3 regions of the Paenibacillus vortex V453 genome follow, and region 2 is predicted to be linked to each of the others. Evidence: riboswitches for the same ligand, from Rfam matches in the RefSeq annotation. Region 2 holds a riboswitch; each other region holds the start of a gene.
What was found. Region 2 has a riboswitch for cyclic di-AMP ahead of PVOR_RS02380 (C40 family peptidase). Riboswitches for the same ligand answer to the same signal wherever they lie in the genome.
Positions count from the first base shown of each region.

Region 1 (3,279 bases), on a different contig from region 2:
ATTCTCGCATCTTCGTGAACAAGGCAAGCCGGTGCTTGCCCTTGCTTTTGGCGGCACCTTGCTCTCTTTCCTTCTTATTGCTCTTGCCATGTACGGGCTTATGGGATTACCTTTAGTCGTTGCATTTACCTTTGCGGCTTTAATGAGCGCCACAGATCCGATCAGTGTCATCTCCATCTTCAAGTCTTTAGGCGTACCGAAGAAAATCGTGACGATTATTGAAGGGGAATCGTTGTTTAATGACGGAATTGCCGTTGTGTTGTTTCAGATCTCCTCCGTTTATTTACTTACATATATGGAAATGGGCTGGGCGGGAGCAGGCAGCGGCCTATTGCTCTTTCTCAAGTTCAGTGTCGGCGGTATCGCAGTTGGAGGCTTGCTTGGGTATCTATTCTCACAGCTCATTCGCTTCTATGACGATTATCCGTTGGAGATTGCGTTCTCAATGCTCCTCTTCTTCGGAAGTTTCTTTATCGCCGAGCATTTCCATGTATCCGGTGTGATTGCCGTCGTCGTGGGCGGCTTGATTTTCGGCAGTTACGGAGCGCGCATCGGGATGTCGGAGACGACCAAGATGAACATTAATTCGTTCTGGGACGTCATCACGTTGATTGCAAATTCATTGATATTCCTGATGATCGGTCTCGAAATCAAACATATTAACTTCGCAGACAAATGGGCGTTAATCGGTGCCGCCATTCTGATCGTTCTCATCGGTAGGACTGTGGCCGTCTACGCGAGCCTGTACTTCCTGAGACCCTTCCCTTCATCATGGAAGATGGTTTTGAATTGGGGAGGGTTAAAGGGCAGCTTATCCATCGCACTCGCCTTAAGTTTGCCTTCAACCTTCGCCGGCCGCGACGATATACTCGTGCTCACGTTTAGTGTTGTCCTTTTCTCACTTCTCGTGCAGGGGTTAACCATCAAACCATTGGTTAAGAAGTTTGGATTAGCTAACCCCGTGAAGGAAAAAGACGGTACGGATATGTAAGTAACCTTCGTGTAATCAAATAATAACTTGAAACGAGTATATACAAAACAAAGATTGAATTCTACCTCAACCCATGAATGACATTCATTGCCCATGGCAGACTGTTTACTTTTAGCTTATTTTAGCATAATATTTATTACAATAAATTTTATACGCATTACGCTTAATCCTCTATGAGGAACGGGGGAACCAACAAAAGCTGCTTAAGCTTTAGGGGTGAATTCTTTCTGATGAAGAAGGAACGGGAACTCTCAATCCCGAATCCGACAGCTAACCTCGTCAGCGTCTTGGGAGAGAACACTCTTCTACTTTGACTTGTCCAAAATTCGTACAGCCAAGGTCTGGAAGCAGATATATCTCTGCAACCAGGCCTTTTTAATTTAAGCTAATGTGGTAATTACCGTCTACTGAAGAATAAGAAAGGAATGATTTATCTGTTGAACAACGAAAAAATACTGGTATGCGTGTATTATGGTCCGAACGGCGAACGCCTCATCCGCCGAGGCGGTGAATTAGCCAATCTGCTTCAGTGTCCCCTGTTTGTGTTGAGCGTTATACCCTTACGTGAGAATGAGCTTGATCAGACACAAGAAAGGTATATGGCTGAGTGGCAAATGAAATGCGACGAATATGGGGCAACCTTTATCGTCAAACCAAACAAAGATCGCAAGGCTTCCGAAATCATAGCAGAAACTGCCAAGAACCTTCATATTACCCAACTCATCATCGGGCAGTCTGGACAAACACGATGGCAAGAAATTACGCGCGGGTCGTTTGTCAACGAACTCCTAAACCAGATTGGCGAAACGGATCTGCACATCGTGGCAGTTCAGAGGATGGATGAACAAATTACTGACACCCATGAACGAGGGATTCGAGTCGCCGTTTTCAAAGAGGGTCCTCATTATATAATCGGTAATAAGGAATCCGGGGGCAACCCTGTAGCCAGCGGACTATTTTTCAAAGAGTTGAATACCGATTTTGACACCGGTTTGCTAAAAATAAAAACAGATCAAGAAGTCCAATATCTAAAAATAAGTCACGGAAAAGTAATAGACTCGTCTTTATTCCAAAACAGAGAAATGTATGCCAAGGACGAAGATTAATAAGAAATGGGAGTGGAATTTGTGAGAAGACCCTCTATAAATTCAAACGATCGAAATACACAACATTCCGCTCCTGGCAAAATGGAGTTGTTCATCAACAAGCTTAAGAAAAAGATGAGCCCTCCTCAACTCATCATGCTTGTTTTTTTCACATTGATATTAATCGGAGCCGCATTGCTGGCGCTTCCCCACTCTTCCTCCACCGGAAGTTCAGTTGGTCTGCTGGATGCATTATTTACGGCCACGTCAGCAATATGCGTAAACGGACTCGTTGTCTTGGATACCGGCAGCGTGTTTTCAACTTTTGGACAAGTCATCATTATGATGTTGATCCAAATTGGCGGACTTGGCTTTATGACCTTTGGTGTCATGGTCGCCATTGTTTTGGGGAAAAGGATTGGCTTGAAACAACGGCTCATCATCCAGCAGACCACCTATTCAACTTCGGCACAAGGTTTGGTTAAATTGTCAATGTACATGGTACTTATCGCTTTCGCATTTGAAGCACTGGCAACGATTGTTCTAACACTTCGTTGGCAATCGGATTTTGGATGGGGGCAGGCGGCCTATTACGCCCTTTTCCATTCCGTTTCCGCATTCAACAATGCCGGTTTCGCCCTGTGGTCTGACAGCCTGACACCCTTCGTTGGCGATCCGATCGTCAATATTACGATTGTCCTGTTATTTATCATTGGAGGTCTCGGCTATATCGTCATTGTGGATGTATTCCAAAAACGTTCATGGAAAAAACTTTCGCTTCACTCCAAGGTTGTTCTGGTCGGGACAGGAACGCTGTCCCTGCTCGGTTTTCTATTTATATACTTTATGGAGAGCTGGAATCCGTCAACCTTTGGCCAATTGAGTGGGAGCGAACAAGTACTGGCTGCTTTTTTTCAAGGCATAACGCCACGAAGCTCGGGGTTTAATACGATTGATATCGGCAGTATGCTGGCAGCTTCTCAGTTCTTCATTATTATTCTGATGTTCATTGGTGCTGCTTCCGGAGGGACAGGCGGCGGTATTAAGATCAATACACTTGTTGTACTCATATTAGCTACGATCCAAACCTTTCGCGGGGGTGGTCAAATCCATGCCTTCAAGCGCAAAATAGCAGGCGAAACCGTTATGCGCGCACTGGCCGTTGTCATGAGTTCTCTGGTGGTTGTGCTGGGAGTTTCCCTA
Region 1 covers NZ_ADHJ01000025.1:149,442-152,720, forward strand. The annotation lists gene PVOR_RS15555 (cation:proton antiporter) at 1-991, shown strand, start outside; cyclic di-AMP (ydaO/yuaA leader) riboswitch at 1,142-1,292, shown strand; gene PVOR_RS15560 (universal stress protein) at 1,429-2,097, shown strand; gene PVOR_RS15565 (TrkH family potassium uptake protein) at 2,233-3,279, shown strand, end outside.
Region 1: linked by a shared signal. The riboswitch ahead of PVOR_RS15560 (universal stress protein) and the one ahead of PVOR_RS02380 (C40 family peptidase) in region 2 are both predicted to bind cyclic di-AMP.

Region 2 (3,279 bases):
CGAATAAACTGTAACCGGAAGCGACATGGATCTTAATCCCTGCCATTTTTACAGAAAATAGGATTTCATTTATCCTCCATATTACAAATTTCAGAGCGCGAAATTACAAAAAAAACCGTTCCAGCATGACTGGGACAGGTTTTTTTGTTTAAATATACACTTTCCTCGTTTGCCAAAATGTTAATACTCTGCTAAAATAACGAATATGTTAGTAACAACTTTGTCATCTTTACTGTAACTTTTGCTGGAACTATGTTATTTCGTTAATCATGTTGGAACGTCAGACGTCAATGAATGGGTTCATCAACATTTTAAGGAGCCGAATTCCCATATCGATTGGGAAGCGGGGGATCCGTTTTGGGTGAATTGATCTCGCAAGAGAGGGATCATAGGGGACCTTCAACCGAACCCTTAAGCTAACCTCGCAGGCATTGGAAGGAGCATTTCGTTTTGAAAAAGAAGTTAACGGCCGTTTCTCTCGGCCTGGCCCTCGCGCTCACATTAGGGACCGGAAGCGCTTTCGCCGATTCCAAATTAAATACCGCAATCAAACCAGCCATTGGTGTATCTTATAAAACAGGTGGAACCACAACAAATGGTTTTGACTGCTCCGGCTTCACCACCTATGTTTACAAGAAGCTTGGTCTCAGCCTGCCACGAACATCTACCGCTCAATACAAGGTAGGTACGGCAGTATCCAAGAGCAATTTGAAAGCTGGCGATCTCGTGTTCTTTAACACATCCGGTAAAGGTGTATCTCATGTGGGTATTTATGTTGGGGGTGGAAAGTTCGCTCATTCCTCATCTTCTCGCGGTGTCATTGTCAGTCCGCTAAGCCAAAGCTATTACGCACAGCGCTATGTGGGCGCTAAGCGAGTGATGAGTCAAAGCACGTACAAATCTGTAGCTGTAAACTACAACTAATTGGAACTTTATTGATTTATCCTTATAAGAGAGCCCTGGAGTTTTGAGATTGTGCCGATCTCACCCAGCGGCTTTTTTCTTTTGTTCACTGTGTATACCTCTATAACGTTTGGGACAACGAAAAAGTTCCCGCTTTTCAAAAAAAATATAAATTTTATTAATCCAGAAACAACTTCATCAGCATTATTGGCAGCCCTTCATAAAGATCCTTACCTTTTATATACCCTTCCCGGCCTTCATTAAACGCATATTGGAAAATAATTGATTATACCTGACACTTCGACAGCTGATGCTATTGAATAATAGCGAAAGTCATCAAGAAATAATTGCCAAGCTTGTTTGCTGTCTGATAGAATGGGTACAGTAACAACTTTGTCATTAATGTAAGTGCTTTAATACATAGATTACGATTGCCGAATTCCCATGGATATGGGAAGCGGGGGAACCATTTACGGGTGAATTGATCTTGCTGTCAAGGGATCATAGGGGACCTTCAACCGAACCCTCAAGCTAACCTCGCAGGCAGCGGAAGGAGCTCTTCATGCTGAAGAAGACGTTATCAGCGGCAGCCCTGAGTATTACGTTACTGTTCACTTCAGGCATTGGCAGCGTGTTTGCCGATAGTGCGCTGGACCAGGAAATTGATAAGGTATTGGGTACAAGATATAGTTATGGAGGTACAACCACGAGCGGATTTGACTGCTCCGGTTTTACCATGTATGTGTATGCCAAACTCGGCCTGAAGCTCCCGCATCAATCCGGCTCTCAATTCGATATGGGGACAAGCATAACCCGCAAAGATCTGCGGGCTGGCGATTTGGTGTTCTTCAATACAACGGGGAGCGGTATATCCCATGTTGGCATTTATGTAGGCGATGGCAAGTTCGCCCATGCTTCGTCGAATCGAGGTGTCGTCATCAACCGACTTGCTGAGGATTACTATGATCAGCGTTACGTCGGTGCCAAACGCATCATGAGTGATGATAAGTATGAACAATCGGCCGATACATCATCTTAGATGATAGAGGCTGACGATCCAGTGCACAGACCTACTGCCCGTTAAAGGAGAGCCCGCCTCTCTTTGACGGGCTTTTTCATGCAGCTCGCTCCCTTATATAAAGGGTACATGGATAATATACGAATGGAGGAAACTACCAATGGATGTTACCCCTATTTCATTTCGCGCCGTCATCATGCGTGAGGAACACGCTGAAGAAATATGCACCTGGTCCTATCCCCCCTCCTTACGATATCTATGGCTTCCTTCCTTGGGAGCAGATGAAAGGGCTCGAGGTGGAATTTGGCGATCCGATCATACGCCAGCAGCAATATATCTCGATTCTGGATGACCAGGATTCTCTGTGGGGGTTTGCCCAGCTGTTTCCCATACACGAAGTGACACGGATCGGGCTTGGCATGCGGCCTGATTGGTGCGGGCGTGGAATGGGTAAACGATTTATGCAGACCATAACGCAGGAGGCCAGGCGCAGGAGGCCTACGGATGAGATTGATCTGGAAGTAATGACCTGGAATGAGCGTGCGATCCGTGCTTATGAAGGGGCGGGATTTCGCATCACCGATACGTATGAGCGGCTTACTCCGCAGGGAAAAGGCATTTTCCACTGTATGGTGTATGAGCCTCCAGCAAATGAGGAATAGTAAGCTTGTCTATATGAAAAAGCACAAATTTGTGTATTTTTTATGAAGCCTCTTTGGATCGTTGCTTTTTTTGTCACAACTGGCTATGCTGTCTAGGGATGTTGGTTTATAATGGAGACAAGTGCAAAAGTGCAGTATACATAGAAGGGACGATATGACGATGCAAAAATGGATCATGAGCGGATTGTTCTTCGTCGCATGTGCGTTGGCTATCGCGCTGATGTTTACGCTCCCGGGTAAGGAACAGGTAGCCCAGGAAGAGAAGCCGACCATGCCGGAAGTGACTCTCGATGCTGCCGCAGCGGAAGCCACACTGAAAGCAAGCTGCATTAGCTGTCACGGTGACCAGCTTCAAGGCGGCGCTGGACCAGCTCTGAATCAGGTAGGCGGACATATGGATGCGGATGCCATCTTCAACGTTGTAACCAAAGGTCGTAAAGGAATGCCTTCCTTTAAAGATCAGCTGAAGCCTGAAGAAATCGCAAACATCGCGCTGTACCTTGCTGAGAAAAAATAAAATCAGCTTACACGCAAAACACGCTTGATATCCGGAGAACCTACCGGTGCAAGCGTGTTTTTACATTAATTGGGGCCTATGGCGATTCTAACATCCTCATTGTCTCCCGCTTCTATTACTCCGCCTTGCTGTCCTTGGAACGACTCTTCTCGTAGGCCTCGTTAAATTGCTGCGCTTCC
Region 2 covers NZ_ADHJ01000005.1:15,342-18,620, reverse strand. The annotation lists cyclic di-AMP (ydaO/yuaA leader) riboswitch at 308-446, shown strand; gene PVOR_RS02385 (C40 family peptidase) at 451-924, shown strand; cyclic di-AMP (ydaO/yuaA leader) riboswitch at 1,326-1,464, shown strand; gene PVOR_RS02380 (C40 family peptidase) at 1,469-1,942, shown strand; partial or broken gene PVOR_RS02375 (GNAT family N-acetyltransferase) at 2,082-2,583, shown strand; gene PVOR_RS02370 (c-type cytochrome) at 2,744-3,100, shown strand; gene PVOR_RS02365 (4a-hydroxytetrahydrobiopterin dehydratase) at 3,216-3,279, opposite strand, start outside.

Region 3 (3,279 bases), on a different contig from region 2:
AACACGAATAATATATATTAAAATCCTAAAATTTAACAAATGAAAAAAGTTGTGTTTTCTCTAAAAAAATAGTGTGATTATGAATTTATAATAGTAAAAATGGTATATTATAATATTTACAGTTATCTCTTTTACATATGGCGAACTTTTCTACTTCAATTGTCTGCAAATCGAAAAATCAATCGGAACTATAATGATTTTAAAATGCTCAATAAAAGAATCTTCGGCATGCAAAGAAACCTCTCCACTATCGTAATGGAGAGGTTTCTTTGCATGCCGGAAAGCCAGAATCGCTCCGACACGGCCATTGCCTGCGTGATATGTATGTCTTCCTGCATGCCGTCATGATTTTTGCATATGAGTTAAGGTAGAGGTGCATTTGGTTTACCTTACAAAGGGGGCGCATGCATGGACGGAACCGAGTTTTACCGTAAAGTGATCCTGACGGTGTCCGGCAATAAACTCGTGAAGTGGCTGTCGATCAAATACGGAAGGAAATTGGCAGGCCGATTCATTGCCGGCAATACGCTGGATGAGGCCTTGGATGAAATCGAGAGGCTCAATGCGAAGGGCATTCTCGTCACGCTGGATCATCTGGGGGGAGGGCATTACGACGCTGGACGAAGCGGCCGAATACCGCGAGGAATATTTGAAGCTTGTGGAGGGAATCGCACAGCGGGGAGTGCAGTCAAATGTGTCATTGAAACCGACGCAGATGGGCATGGCACTGGACCTTGAGAAGGCTTACGAGAATATCAGGTCGGTGGTGAAAAAGGCGAAAGAGTTTCGCAATTTCGTGCGTCTGGATATGGAGGATTCGCCATATACCCAGGCGACAATCGATATGACGCTGCGGCTCCATAAGGAGGGGCTGCCCAATGTGGGCACCGTGATGCAGGCCTACTTGTTCCGCACGGAGGAAGACGTGCGAAGCCTGATGGAGGCGGGGGTCAATCTGCGCCTGGTAAAGGGGGCATATAAAGAGCCCGGAACCATCGCCTTTCAGCAGAAACGCGAAGTGATCGATAACTATAAAAAATTGATCAAAATGCATTTCGATCAGGGAGCGTACACTGCGATTGCCACGCACGATGACAATATCATCGACTGGGTCAAGGTGTTTGCCGAGCAGAGCCGCATAGAGAAAGAGGATTTCGAATTTCAGATGCTGTACGGGCTGCGAATGAACGATCAGGCTGCGCTTGCAGAGGATGGCTATCGCATCCGTTGTTATATGCCCTACGGGACGATGTGGTACCCGTACTTCACCCGGCGGCTGGCGGAGAAGCCGGCTAACCTCATGATGGTGCTGAAAAATATGTTCAAGTGAGGGGTGTGAACACCGCCCTTACCTTAAAAGAAATAATAAGCTTGCGAGCAATCCATCAGGAAGGACCGCTCCAGCGGGAGGCTGCCTAGGCGTTCGCGAGTTACATGCTGGTGCAGGTTCTTCTCCAGATCGGCTAACGCCGATACGGCGAGCAGCATCCGAGTGGATCCCCATTGCTGCTGCTGCTGAGCATAGCGTATGGCCTCAGTCACGGGCATGCCCCGCAGCCTTGCAAATACAGATGCCCAGCGGACCAGATCTGCGAATTCTCTCGTGCTCGGCAGGGCATATTCCGCATAACCGGCTGCTTCTCCGCAGCTGATTTTGAACAAGCCGCAGTTCCAGCTTCGATCACTCCAGGGGATAAAGCGTTCAGCCGAGCCCCAGTCGAAACGGAACATCTCCATATAGCGGATGGGCTCTTCACATATTGTTGGCGCTGTTTGGATGGCTGTTGCCTGTGCTTCGAATTCGATGAGTTTCGTCATGATCTACGCTCCCTTATAAGATGTTATATGCAAGACAAAAAGGCCTGGTGAGCAGAGAAACCCCGCTCTCCAGGCCTTTTTCCGGTTAGCAGCCGATGAAGCGGCCGCTTTAGCTTGGCTGGATCGTGTTCTCTCTAAATACGCCTACGAGGTTAGCTGTCGGATTCGGGCTTGAGAGCGCCCTACCACAATGCCTGGTCAGGCATCGCGGATTCACCCCATTCACCAACAGAAGTCCTATCGGTGATATTGGTTCCCCCGTCTCCCGATCTGTCGGGAGCTCAGCGTATAACGTGTGTTTCGAATAGATGGATGAATCATACGCCGGAGGCAGCCAAAAGTAAATGACCGTATTTGACGCATACATTCCGAAAATCGATGAAATCCGTAAAAGAAAACGTGTACATTTGGTATTGTCATCTATTATCATGGCAAAATCTCAGTATCTCGATGGATTGCGATAAATTCGAGAAAACAAGAGAAATACATAGTATAAAGCAGTATTCGAGAGATAATGAAGACATACTGGTTAGATCTTGTTCCACATTCAGCCACACGTGTTTCTGAGCTCATTTACATCCCGCACGGCCGGACGTATGATACGAACTATGAATTGACGGATGATTCCAAGAGCAGGGCACAGCGGCAGCCGGTCGATAAGATTCATAAGGATACAAGGCAGTGTGAGAGCTGCGGTGCTCCTTTATGAATGAGAACCTCGGCGAAGGCACCATGGGTCTTCCAGAGGCTCAGGGTCAAGCGACTCTCACGGCTTGACTCTGACGGCTGTACAGTTCTGCCAGGCTTGGAATATAAGTCAATAGCTAATTGAATAACATGCTACTCGTTTTCAATTTTCGCTGAGTCCTTGAATGGAAAAGGAACGGGGGAACCAGTCGGGAGATGAACTTGATCTCTCAGGGGTGAATCCCATAGACAAGATAACGGTCTATGGGTAGGGCGACTCTCACGCCCGAATCCGTCAGCTAACCTCGTAAGCGTATCGAGAGAGGCAACGATTGTCGTGGACTTTAGCCACGGTGTATTTCACCGTGGATGAATAAGAAGCCTGCGGGAAGAGTTCTTCTCCTCCCGCAGGCTTCTTTTTGTTGCCTTCTCTTTCTGAAACTTAGGAGGAGAAACACATGGAGAAACCGCAGGATTTCATCTTGGTATCCGCCCCGAATAAGGCCGGGGAGGAATTTATCCGCCAGCTGATGTACAAACATATTTCGTTTGCAGCTATAGCCAACAATCGGGCCGAGCAGGAGAGGATGATGGAACTGGGCTGCAAAGACATTATTCTGATTGATACCAGAGACGAGTCAACCTGGATCATTCCCGAGTTTCCCGTCAGCAAGGTGTTTCTGTTCGAAAGCAGCTTGAATCTGTGCTGCCGCTATTTGCGGATTTGCCGGACATGGACAACAAAGTCGATTTACGTCATTACCCACTCCAGCA
Region 3 covers NZ_ADHJ01000008.1:39,675-42,953, forward strand. The annotation lists partial or broken gene PVOR_RS03975 (proline dehydrogenase family protein) at 409-1,330, shown strand; gene PVOR_RS03980 (hypothetical protein) at 1,354-1,818, opposite strand; cyclic di-AMP (ydaO/yuaA leader) riboswitch at 1,944-2,115, opposite strand; cyclic di-AMP (ydaO/yuaA leader) riboswitch at 2,667-2,835, shown strand; gene PVOR_RS03985 (hypothetical protein) at 2,964-3,279, shown strand, end outside.
Region 3: linked by a shared signal. The riboswitch ahead of PVOR_RS03980 (hypothetical protein) and the one ahead of PVOR_RS02380 (C40 family peptidase) in region 2 are both predicted to bind cyclic di-AMP.